3 regions of the Blautia hydrogenotrophica DSM 10507 genome follow, and region 1 is predicted to be linked to each of the others. Evidence: predicted binding sites of a transcription regulator. Region 1 holds the regulator's gene; each other region holds the start of a gene.
The links. Region 1 encodes HrcA, which represses chaperone genes, less so after heat shock. Its sites were predicted from a motif close to TGTTAGCACTCNNNNNNNNNGAGTGCTAACA; they were not measured.

Region 1 (3,279 bases):
ATAATGCGCATCCCTATTTTGAGGTAGGAGATATGCTTCTTATTTATCCGGGAATGTAGACAGAAACAAGATGCTCTCCGAGATTTTTTATGATGTCTGAGGCTATTCGTGATATTAAAAAAGTACGCCAAATAAGGCGAAAATACCCGGAATTAGAGGAAAAAATCTACAATTTGATAAAAAGCGTCCATTCGTACTATGGACTAGGAAGAAGTAATGAAATCGGCACGGCGGGGGGAGAAGCGCAGACGAGGAGAGAAGGTCAGCTCTTGAAGAAGAGGTTAAGAGGCTGCACCGTTAGACAGCAAAACTGTCTGTTCAATGAGAGCTTTTAAAGGACGAAGGGAAAACAGACTATTGAGGGAGGAAAAACAGATTGGACAGAAAACAATTTATGGAGCAGATCGGGCTTCCAGAAAAAGCTCGTTCCTGTGTTTTAAAATACATGATGCCGGAATATGCGTACCAGAACTGGAGGAATATTTTTTATAAGAATGAGACAAGATTTTTCCAGGAGATAGAGAAAAGCAGGGAAAAAGAGTTTATGCTTTTGTATCTATATCTTCGGTTTGCAGAAGATTTATATCCGGCCTATAAAGGCGCAGGAATCCCAGATTGCGTTTACTATGATACATTTTCAGATCTTACAGTCTGGTCGGCGCATTGCTTCAAGAAAAAGTGTATCATTGGTCTTACAGAGGAGAAGTGGCTGAAACTTCATCTAAAAATGAAATTGTTTCGTTTGGGGCGCCTTCAATTTGAAAAAGACACAGCAGAAAAATCCATTCACATTCATATTCCAGAGGGAGGAACTCTCTCCCCCAAAGCCTGCGGTGAGTCCATTCAGCAGGCAAGGGGATTTTTTGGTGATAGCTATAAGCTGTTTGACTGTGAATCGTGGCTGTTATCTCCTGTACTGTTGGAATTGTTAAACGCAGAAAGCAATATTATCCGATTTCAGAAAAGGTTTCGGGTGCTTAGGGTGAATAAAAAAGTACGCCAGGCTGAGGAAAGGGTTTTTGGCGAAATTCGTGTCGATAAGCAGTTGTATCCGGAGAACACGGCACTTCAAAAGTCTCTGAAACGCTGTCTGCTAAATGGTAGGAATCCAGGTGTCGGATACGGAATTTTAATTTGAATTTTGTCGCCAGAATATCCCATGGCAGAGGTAAAGCAAGGTACTGCACGGCAATATCGTTATAAAAGCGTAACAGTTCAGCCAGCGCCATTTGTAAAACTGCACTACGTGCTTATCGTGACTGACGCCACTGTTTTACTCAGGAAAGGTACTCAGCTCATATAGATGTCTGCTTACAAAAATATACATGTATGTTTTATGTTCCCGTACACTGTATGACGGAACTGTTATACAAAAACTGTAATTTTTTTGGGGAATCTATTGACAAACGATAGTCGTAGTGCTATCTTAATCATAGATGTTAGCACTCCTTATAGTTGAGTGCTAATAAAAGTAAGACAGGAGGGACGGATTCTTGGATGAGAGATTGAGTGAGCGTAAACGGAAAATACTGCATGCAATCATTCAGAACTATCTGGAGAGCGGAGAGCCGGTGGGCTCGAGAACGATTTCCAAATACACGGATTTGAATCTAAGTTCCGCGACAATCCGTAACGAAATGTCTGATCTGGAAGAATTAGGCTACATTGTGCAGCCCCACACTTCCGCAGGCCGGATTCCTTCTGACAAGGGATATCGTCTGTATGTGGATGAACTGATGCGAGAGAAAGAAGATGAGATTTCAGAAATCCGTGAGCTGATGATAGAGCGAACGGATAAGATGGAGAAAGTGTTAAAGCAGGTGGTCAAGGTTTTGGCTTCCAATACTAATTATGCAACTTTGATCTCAGCTCCGCAGTGTACCAGCAATCGCCTGAAATTCATTCAGCTTTCCAGGGTCAGTGATTTGCAACTTTTGGCGGTGGTCGTAGCGGAAGGAAATCTGATTCGAAATAAGATCATCGAATTGGAAGAGAGAATGGACGATGAGACCATTTTGAAGCTGAATTTACTGCTAAATACAAATTTGAATGGCTTGCAGATTGCAGAGATCAATCTGGGACTGATTGCCAGGCTAAAGGAGCAGGCGGGAATTCATAGCGGTGTGGTTGCCACCGTGCTGGATGAAGTGGCCATGACCATACAACTGGAGGAGGAACCAGAGATCTACACTTCAGGGGCGACGAATATTTTTAAGTATCCTGAGCTGAGTGACAGTACCCGCGCCAGTGAGCTGATTTCAGCGTTTGAGGAAAAACAGCAGTTGGTGGAGCTTGTAAAAGATACCATGGGTACGGATGAAAATACAGGAATTCAGGTCTACATCGGTAATGAGACGCCGATTCAGACAATGAAAGATTGCAGTGTGGTGACTGCCACTTATCAGTTGGGAAATGGTCTTCAAGGCACGATTGGGATTATCGGACCCAAACGTATGGATTACGAAAATGTGGTAGATAGTTTGAAAACACTGAAAACCCAGTTGGACAATATATTCAAGAAAAAAACCTAGAAAGGCAGGAGTAAAATGTCAGAGGAGAAGAAAGTTCAGGAGGAAATGGAAAAACAGGAGACTGTGCAGGAAGAACCATCTGAGACTGAAGTAAATTCAGAGACAGAAGAAAAAGGCACAGACGATGTAGATACATCAAGCGATAGCGCTAAGACAGAAGAAGTCCAGGAAAATAAGGAAGCTTCTGAGAATGAGGCGCCTAAGGGAAAGACTTCTTTCTTTGGAAAAAAGAAAGAGAAAAAGGATAAAAAGGACCAACAGATTGCAGATTTGACAGATCGCTTGCAAAGGACTATGGCAGAATTTGACAATTTCCGCAAGAGGACAGAAAAGGAAAAGGCCAGTATGTACATCATCGGGGCGAAGGAGATTGTAGAAAAGATTCTTCCAGTGGTGGACAATTTTGAGAGAGGACTTGCGACAGCGCAGGAAGGAGATGCCTTTGCAGATGGTATGAAGATGATCTACAAACAGCTTATGACGACATTGGATGAGCTGGGAGTGAAGCCCATTGAGGCGGTTGGTCAGCCTTTCGATCCTAACTACCACAACGCGGTAATGCATGTGGAGGACGAGAGCTTAGGAGAAAATGTGGTGGCGGAGGAGTTGCAGAAAGGTTATACTTACAAAGATTTTGTCATTCGCCACAGCATGGTAAAAGTAGCAAATTGATCCGAGAGGACAGTTTGGCATAGATTAGCAAATGAATGAGAGTTAGATCATATCGTGCGGGCACGGAGATGAAAAG
Region 2 (3,279 bases), 1.6 Mb from region 1:
CCACCCGACCCAGCAGTGTCTTTTTTGCGGATTGGTCTGCTCTCAGAATTACGAATTGATTCTCAAATAATTCAGGCTTTTGAACGATTCCATTTCCATCGACTGTGTAGACAGTCTTCAATGGGATTCCTTTCTTTTTGAAATCTTTGAACTGCTCTTCGGGCACGTAGACCTCCATGCGTCCCGTGTAGGGACTGGCCCAGTCGGTGACCTGTTCCGCGGTGTAGTCTTCGGCGAGGATCCCCAGCATCTGAGCTTTGAGGCGAAGAGTAATACTTTTTGTCACTAAAATTACAGGTTTCTGGGAGTCAGGCACTTCCTGGTATCCTTTGCACACCTTTAAGATTCGGTTGTCGGAACTTTCTGCGGGAAGTTCCTTTGGCAAAGCAACGTCGATATAGTTTTTTTCGACTCGGAGAATACCACCGCTTTCCAAGCTTACCCCTTGGAGAAGATCACCTCTCAACCTGAAAGCCTCAAGCATTTGGATTGCCTTTCGGGCATTGATACCCTGCTCGCTGGTGACTGCTGACAGAGCGCCCAGCTTTTCAAGGACGACGAAGGGAACGACTACGACGTTGTCTTGGAAACGTGTGAGCGCATCGGGAGACTGGATGATGACGCTGGTGTCTATGACATAAGTTTTTATCATTTTGGTTCCTCCTTTGTGCAGTTTCTGTACTTAGTTTACACTCTGGATGTAAAGGGGAAACCATGTGAGGGTAAAAGAAATGTAAGTTATTGGAAAAATTATTCTTTACACAGAGAAAGGCGAGTGGTTATTATAGGATTAGAAAATTATGGAAAATTTTGTCGTTAGGTAAAGGAGCGAATGTATGCTAAAATCTTATGTGGCGTTTGATGTGGAGACTACGGGTCTGGACCCGGAACAAAACGAGATTATCGAGATTGGGGCACTGAAAGTACGAAATGGTAAAGTGGTGGAAAGGTTTATGAAATTCATCAGGCCCACGGAAGAAATATCCCAGACAATTACAGACTTGACGGGAATCACAAACGAGATGGTGGTAAATGCTCAGTCCAGGGAGCAGGTGATACCGGAGTTTCTGGATTTCTGTCGGGAAGATATCTTGATAGGGCACAACGTCGCTTTTGACTATAGTTTTATGAAGATGGGAGCTCTCGCGGTCGGCCTGGACTTCGTCAGCCAGGGAATCGATACGCTGAAGATTGCCAGAAAGGTGCACGGTGATTTGGAATCCAAGAGCTTAGAACGGCTCTGCGCCTATTATCAGATTGAGAACAAAGCGGCTCACAGAGCCTATCATGATGCCTTGGCTACTGCAAAGCTGTATCAGACACTGGCACATTATTTTGAGGAAAAAGAGCCGGCGGTTTTTCAGCCGATGGAATTATACTATAAACAGAAGAAAATCCTGCCTGCTAGCAAGCGTCAGGTGGAGTTTTTGACGAAACTAATTCGGCAGAAACGGCTAAGTCTGTCCTTTGACCCGGATAGTATCACCAAAAATGAGGCGTCTAGGCTGATCGATGGGATATTAAATGGAAGAATATTTTAGTAAAATGTGAATAATTTGTGAAATTAGCACTCGCCTATTGACAGTGCTAATAATAGGTGTTATATTACACATAGAACAAAGGAAGAGAGTAAAAAGATCTTCCGGTAGTTCCGGAAACAACACCTCGGATTTCTCCGACAGTGCTAATATAAAACTCATGTGTTATATGAAAGGAGATATGACTTATGTTGATGCCTAGTATTTTTGGAGAGAACTTATTTGATGACTGGATGGATTTTCCGTTTGAGAGAGACTTTTTCGGTGGGAAAAACCCATTGTATGGAAAGCACGCAAAGAATATGATGAAAACGGATGTCAAAGAGACAGACAGCGGATATGAAGTGGATATTGATTTGCCAGGCTTTAAGAAAGACGAGATAAACGCAAAATTGGAAAATGGATATCTCACCATCTCAGCTTCAAAAGGGCTGGATAAGGATGAGAAAGATAAGGAGGGCAAGTATATCCGCAGGGAGCGTTATGCAGGCGCTATGAGCAGAAGCTTTTATGTGGGCGAGCAGGTTCACCAGGAAGATATCCGTGCGAAATTTGAAGACGGAATTCTTCGCCTGAGCGTTCCAAAGAAAGATGCAAAAGAAGTGGAGAAGAAAAATTATATTGCCATTGAAGGATGATAGCGGCAGAATTGAATAACAGGATGAAGAAAGCGCCTGACAGGGAGTGAATTTTCCTTGTCAGGCGCTTTTTGGGCGATAAACCCGGCAGGTGGCCGCGGCATAAGCCCTTTTTCTGTTAAAGGATATGCTGCGGTGCAATGGTTAAGTAGACTGTGATGACAATGGCAGACATGTGAGGAGCAGGATGTTCTTGCCTATGAGAGCAAATGGCATCAGCGCAGCGCTTTGGCATACTCGGAAGGGGAGATGCTATAGGTAGACTTAAAAAGTCTGGAGAAGTAGTGGATGGAGGAATAGCCTAGCATCTCTGAGATTTGAGTGATGGTGTACTGGCCACTTCGAATCATCTCTTTGCTTTTTTCAAGTTTTTTGTTGTTAATGTATTCAATTAGGCGGATACCTTCTTTTTTATGGAAGAGGGCGGAGAGATACGGCATACTGAGATTGACGTGGTGGGCGATGTCAGAGACTGTAACCGGGGAGAAAATGTTTTCTTCTACGTAATTGCATACCTCGCAGATGATGTTTTTTTCAAGATTCTGTTTTAAATGGGAGTCAGGAGGCTTTGTTTGGGACTGGCTGTGCAGGGTGCGGAACAGCAGAATCAAAAATTCTTTTAGGTAACAGATCATCAACTCCTCAGAGTAGAGTTGGGAGACTGTGGACTCGGAGATGATTCTGTTTAGTAAGGCAGCGTGGGCGTGTGAAATATGGAAAACCTGGTTTTGTAAAAGACTAGGTTTTTTTAATTCCATGTCAAAGGCGATGGAGAAAAAATTCACCGAAGAATTTTTTGCGGCGTACTGTATGTGGTGCTGGTTTGGCCCGTAAAAGGCCAGATCACCTTGACGGAGCAGAAACTTTTGTTTTTCCACGACGCTGAACATTTCCCCGGTGTCTACATAAGTCAATTCCCAACAGGGGTGATGTTCCCCTTTAAAATAGAATCCTTTTTCTTTTTCCTGGTAGAAAGCGACGTAGATTTTAGGAATGTTCAGTACATAATGCCTGTCTTTTTGCGAAGAAATGGAATAAAAATATTGATTCAGGGAGAGATGGCCCGGATAAAATTCCACGGTACATTTGGTATGCATGGGGAC
Region 3 (3,279 bases), 1.3 Mb from region 1:
TTGGCTGCCATCAAATGCCATCAAGGTTCCAGACAATTCATCAATTTTTGTTCTCTGTGTGGCAGGTGTGGGGGTGGCTGTCGCCGTGGGGGCCTCCGTCGCAGTTTCCTGGTGAGCAAAAAGATCGTTTAATTTTTCGTGAGAGGACTCCCGGCATCCACTCAGGGCAAACACAGCCGAGCAGAATAGAGCTGAGAAAAGCTGCTTTTTCATAGGTACTCCTTTTGGATGCCAGGGGAGTAGTTTATTTGTCTTTTGGGTCTGGAACCGAAGACTCCTCGACACTCCTGGTCTCCGTCATTGGTGAAAATTGAAAAATATCTTGGTAAGTTTCCCACTCTTCTTTGTTAGAAGCAGGAGTGGGCATGAGACCGGTGCACTCCGTGCAGGCATTGGTCCCTAAAATGTCATCATCGTAAATACAATATTTATTAGTTTGAAATTTTTCTTCCTTCATCTGTTTTCACTCCTTTGGGAGTTAGTATGAAGGAATTCGAAAAAATTATGCTGGATTCTCAAAATATTTATAAAGTTTGGCCGCTATGATGCGATGACCGGACGGTGTCAGATGAATTCCGTCGATGGTCAGGGCAGAATAGCCCACCTGCTGTGCCAGGTCGTTAAGAGGACGATGAAGGGGAATAAAAGTAACACGGTATTCCTCACAGAGCTCCTGCATCACCTGAGACATGGCGTTTAAGGGTTCGAACCAATTATAGTATTCCGCTGGACGTGGAAAGACGAAAGGTTCTAGAAGGTAAAGGGAGGCGGATGTATACTGGGTAAGTCTTCGAAATAGCTTTAAAAGATTTAAGCGGAATTTCTGCAATTGATAGAATACAGATACCGAGGTGTTACACATCCACATACTGATATCATTGATTCCCACCAGCAAAGTCACTGCATCCGGGTCTCGTTTCAGGCAATCGGCGCTCAAATTTTCCAGCACACGATTTAAGGTAAAGCCGTTTACACCCCGGTTGACGGTTTTCCAGGCAGTTTTTTTCAGCAACATGTCATTTAGCTGACGGACGTATCCATACCCCAGTCCGTCGGGAGTAAACATTCGGTCGCAGTCGGTGAGACTGTCTCCAAGGCAAATCAGTTGTTTCATAGCAGCCTCCTTGAAAAATCTGTCAATACTGTATTAAGTGTAACTTTTTCTAGGAGAGAGTGCAAGAAGTTTTCAAAAAAAACCCCTCTGTGTACAAGAAATTCTGATACAAAAAGAGAGCCACTGCTCCCGGATGATTTCTCATCCGCTTAGCAATGGCTCCTTCTATTATCAGGTATACAAAGGCGAACAGCCCTAAGGGGAATTTTTGTTGTATATAGGCTGTTCGCCGCTAAAGGGGGGTTAATCTATCTGAATAAAGGTAGGTTTCTCTTCAATTTTCTTCGGGATTTCTTTGGGAATACAAATTTTCAGGATACCGTCTTTAAATCCGGCTTTGATGTCTTCCTGTTCTACCTGATCTCCGACGTAGAAGCTTCTCTTGCAGGTTCCGGCAAAACGTTCCCTTCGCAGATAACGACTGTTGTCGTCCGACGAGGCTTCTTCTGTCCGGGATGCAGTGATTGTCAGATAACCATCTTTTAGCTCTGCCTGAACATTTTCTTTTTGATACCCAGGCAGTTCGATGTCTAACATATAGTAGTCATTTTTTTCCTGAATATCCGTCTTCATCAGAGAAGTATCGCTCTGTTCATAGCTGTTGGTGAAAAATGGATCTTTAAATAATTCATCGAATAAATTGTAACCGTAATTTCTTCTGTTGAGCATCATAGTAATATCCTCCTTATTATAGAACAATTCCTCAATGTCTTTCCGGATCCCATTTAAAAAGAGATTGAAGAATTTGTTTTATCTGTTTTATTTGTTCTATGTGTAATATAATACGGATTATTAGCACTGTCAAGAGGTGAGTGCTAATTTCACAGAATGTTCACAAATTATTAGATTTTCTGTCTCTGTCAAGACTGGACAAATCAAAATTTAGAGTTTATAATACACTCACAAAGCAAATCTAATCGCTTTTGATACCGATCTGTCGTTTCAGACAAAATTTTCAATGTATTTTTATGAGAAGATTAAAAAAGAGAATTTATGGGGACTCTGTGCTATTGCGGGAGCTTTGACAGAGGCTGAATAGAAGGGAGGTGCTGTCCACGTATGTGCTGCAAAGAGCTATTGTATTATGCCTGGTAGCAGTGGCAGTCTGCATGGATTTGAAAAAGGAGAAGGTAAGTAATGAGTGGATTCTGTGCGGGTGGGCGGTTGGCTCATTCTGGCAAATCTGGTCAGGAGGCATCCGGGGACTCGCAGTGTTCTTTCTGGGTGCACTGCTTCCTTTGACAATCTTATTTTTACTTTATTATCTACGAATGCTGGGGGCGGCAGACCTAAAACTTTTGTCAGCCGTCGGAGGAATCATAGGACCAAAGAAAATTTTGGTCTGTATGCTTTATAGTTTTTTTCTGGGTGCCATTTTGGCATTTCTGCTTCTCGTTGCGCGCCGCAGCCTTGCGGAACGTCTGCGCTATTTTTTTCACTATTTATGGAACTTTATACGGACAAAAGAGTTTGCTCCCTATGGGCTTACAGGGAATAGACCGGAGAATATGCATTTTACGGTGCCTGTTTTTCTGGGGGTTCTCTTTTGGATAGGAGGGTACTATTGAAGAAAGCAATTTTTGCCGTGTGTGATCCTGAGAAGGAATATGCACATAACTTTATGGAGTATTTGAATCAGAAACAGTCGCATCCCTATGAAATCCAAGCGTTTTCTAGTGTGGACGTTTTGACAGAGTACGCGCAAAAGCACCACATTGAGATTCTCTTGATCTCGGACAAGGCCATGTGCCCTAGAGTGAGAGAATTAGATGTGGGAAAGCTGATGATTCTCTCTGAGGGAGTTCACAGTCCTCAGCTAGATCAATATCCCAGTGTATATAAGTACCAATCTTCCGACAATGTGATTCGGGAAGTGTTGAATTGTTACGGGGAGGAGACCGAGCTGACCGGTGAGAGGATTCAAAGGCCGCTGAAGGTATTGGGAGTCTACTCACCTTTGGGAAGAGTCCTGAAGACTTCTTTTGCTCTGACGCTTGGACAGATTCTTGCAAAACAGAAAGCGGTTCTCTATTTAAGCTTAGAGGAATATTCCGCTTTGAAGATTATGATGGACACAGAGTTTGAGAAAAATCTCAGTGATCTGCTTTACTACATTCGGCAGGGGTATACAAATTTTGCGCATCTTTTGGGTGGAATGGTTTTGA

Region 2: the regulator HrcA is predicted to act here: its motif matches at 1,563-1,593, upstream of BLHYD_RS02630 (Hsp20/alpha crystallin family protein).
Region 3: the regulator HrcA is predicted to act here: its motif matches at 1,905-1,935, upstream of BLHYD_RS01405 (Hsp20/alpha crystallin family protein).

What each region holds. Positions count from the first base shown of each region.
Region 1 is NZ_CP136423.1:2,584,971-2,588,249, reverse strand. Features, by position in the region: gene BLHYD_RS12370 (glycoside hydrolase domain-containing protein) at 1-59, shown strand, start outside; gene BLHYD_RS12365 (acyltransferase domain-containing protein) at 377-1,138, shown strand; gene hrcA (heat-inducible transcriptional repressor HrcA) at 1,494-2,531, shown strand; gene grpE (nucleotide exchange factor GrpE) at 2,547-3,203, shown strand.
Region 2 is NZ_CP136423.1:550,671-553,949, forward strand. Features, by position in the region: gene BLHYD_RS02620 (PhoH family protein) at 1-652, opposite strand, end outside; gene BLHYD_RS02625 (3'-5' exonuclease) at 837-1,541, shown strand; gene BLHYD_RS02630 (Hsp20/alpha crystallin family protein) at 1,727-2,176, shown strand; gene BLHYD_RS02635 (helix-turn-helix domain-containing protein) at 2,392-3,279, opposite strand, start outside.
Region 3 is NZ_CP136423.1:286,178-289,456, forward strand. Features, by position in the region: gene BLHYD_RS01390 (hypothetical protein) at 1-213, opposite strand, end outside; gene BLHYD_RS01395 (hypothetical protein) at 245-457, opposite strand; gene BLHYD_RS01400 (SGNH/GDSL hydrolase family protein) at 503-1,114, opposite strand; gene BLHYD_RS01405 (Hsp20/alpha crystallin family protein) at 1,358-1,786, opposite strand; gene BLHYD_RS01410 (prepilin peptidase) at 2,176-2,682, shown strand; gene BLHYD_RS01415 (P-loop NTPase family protein) at 2,679-3,279, shown strand, end outside.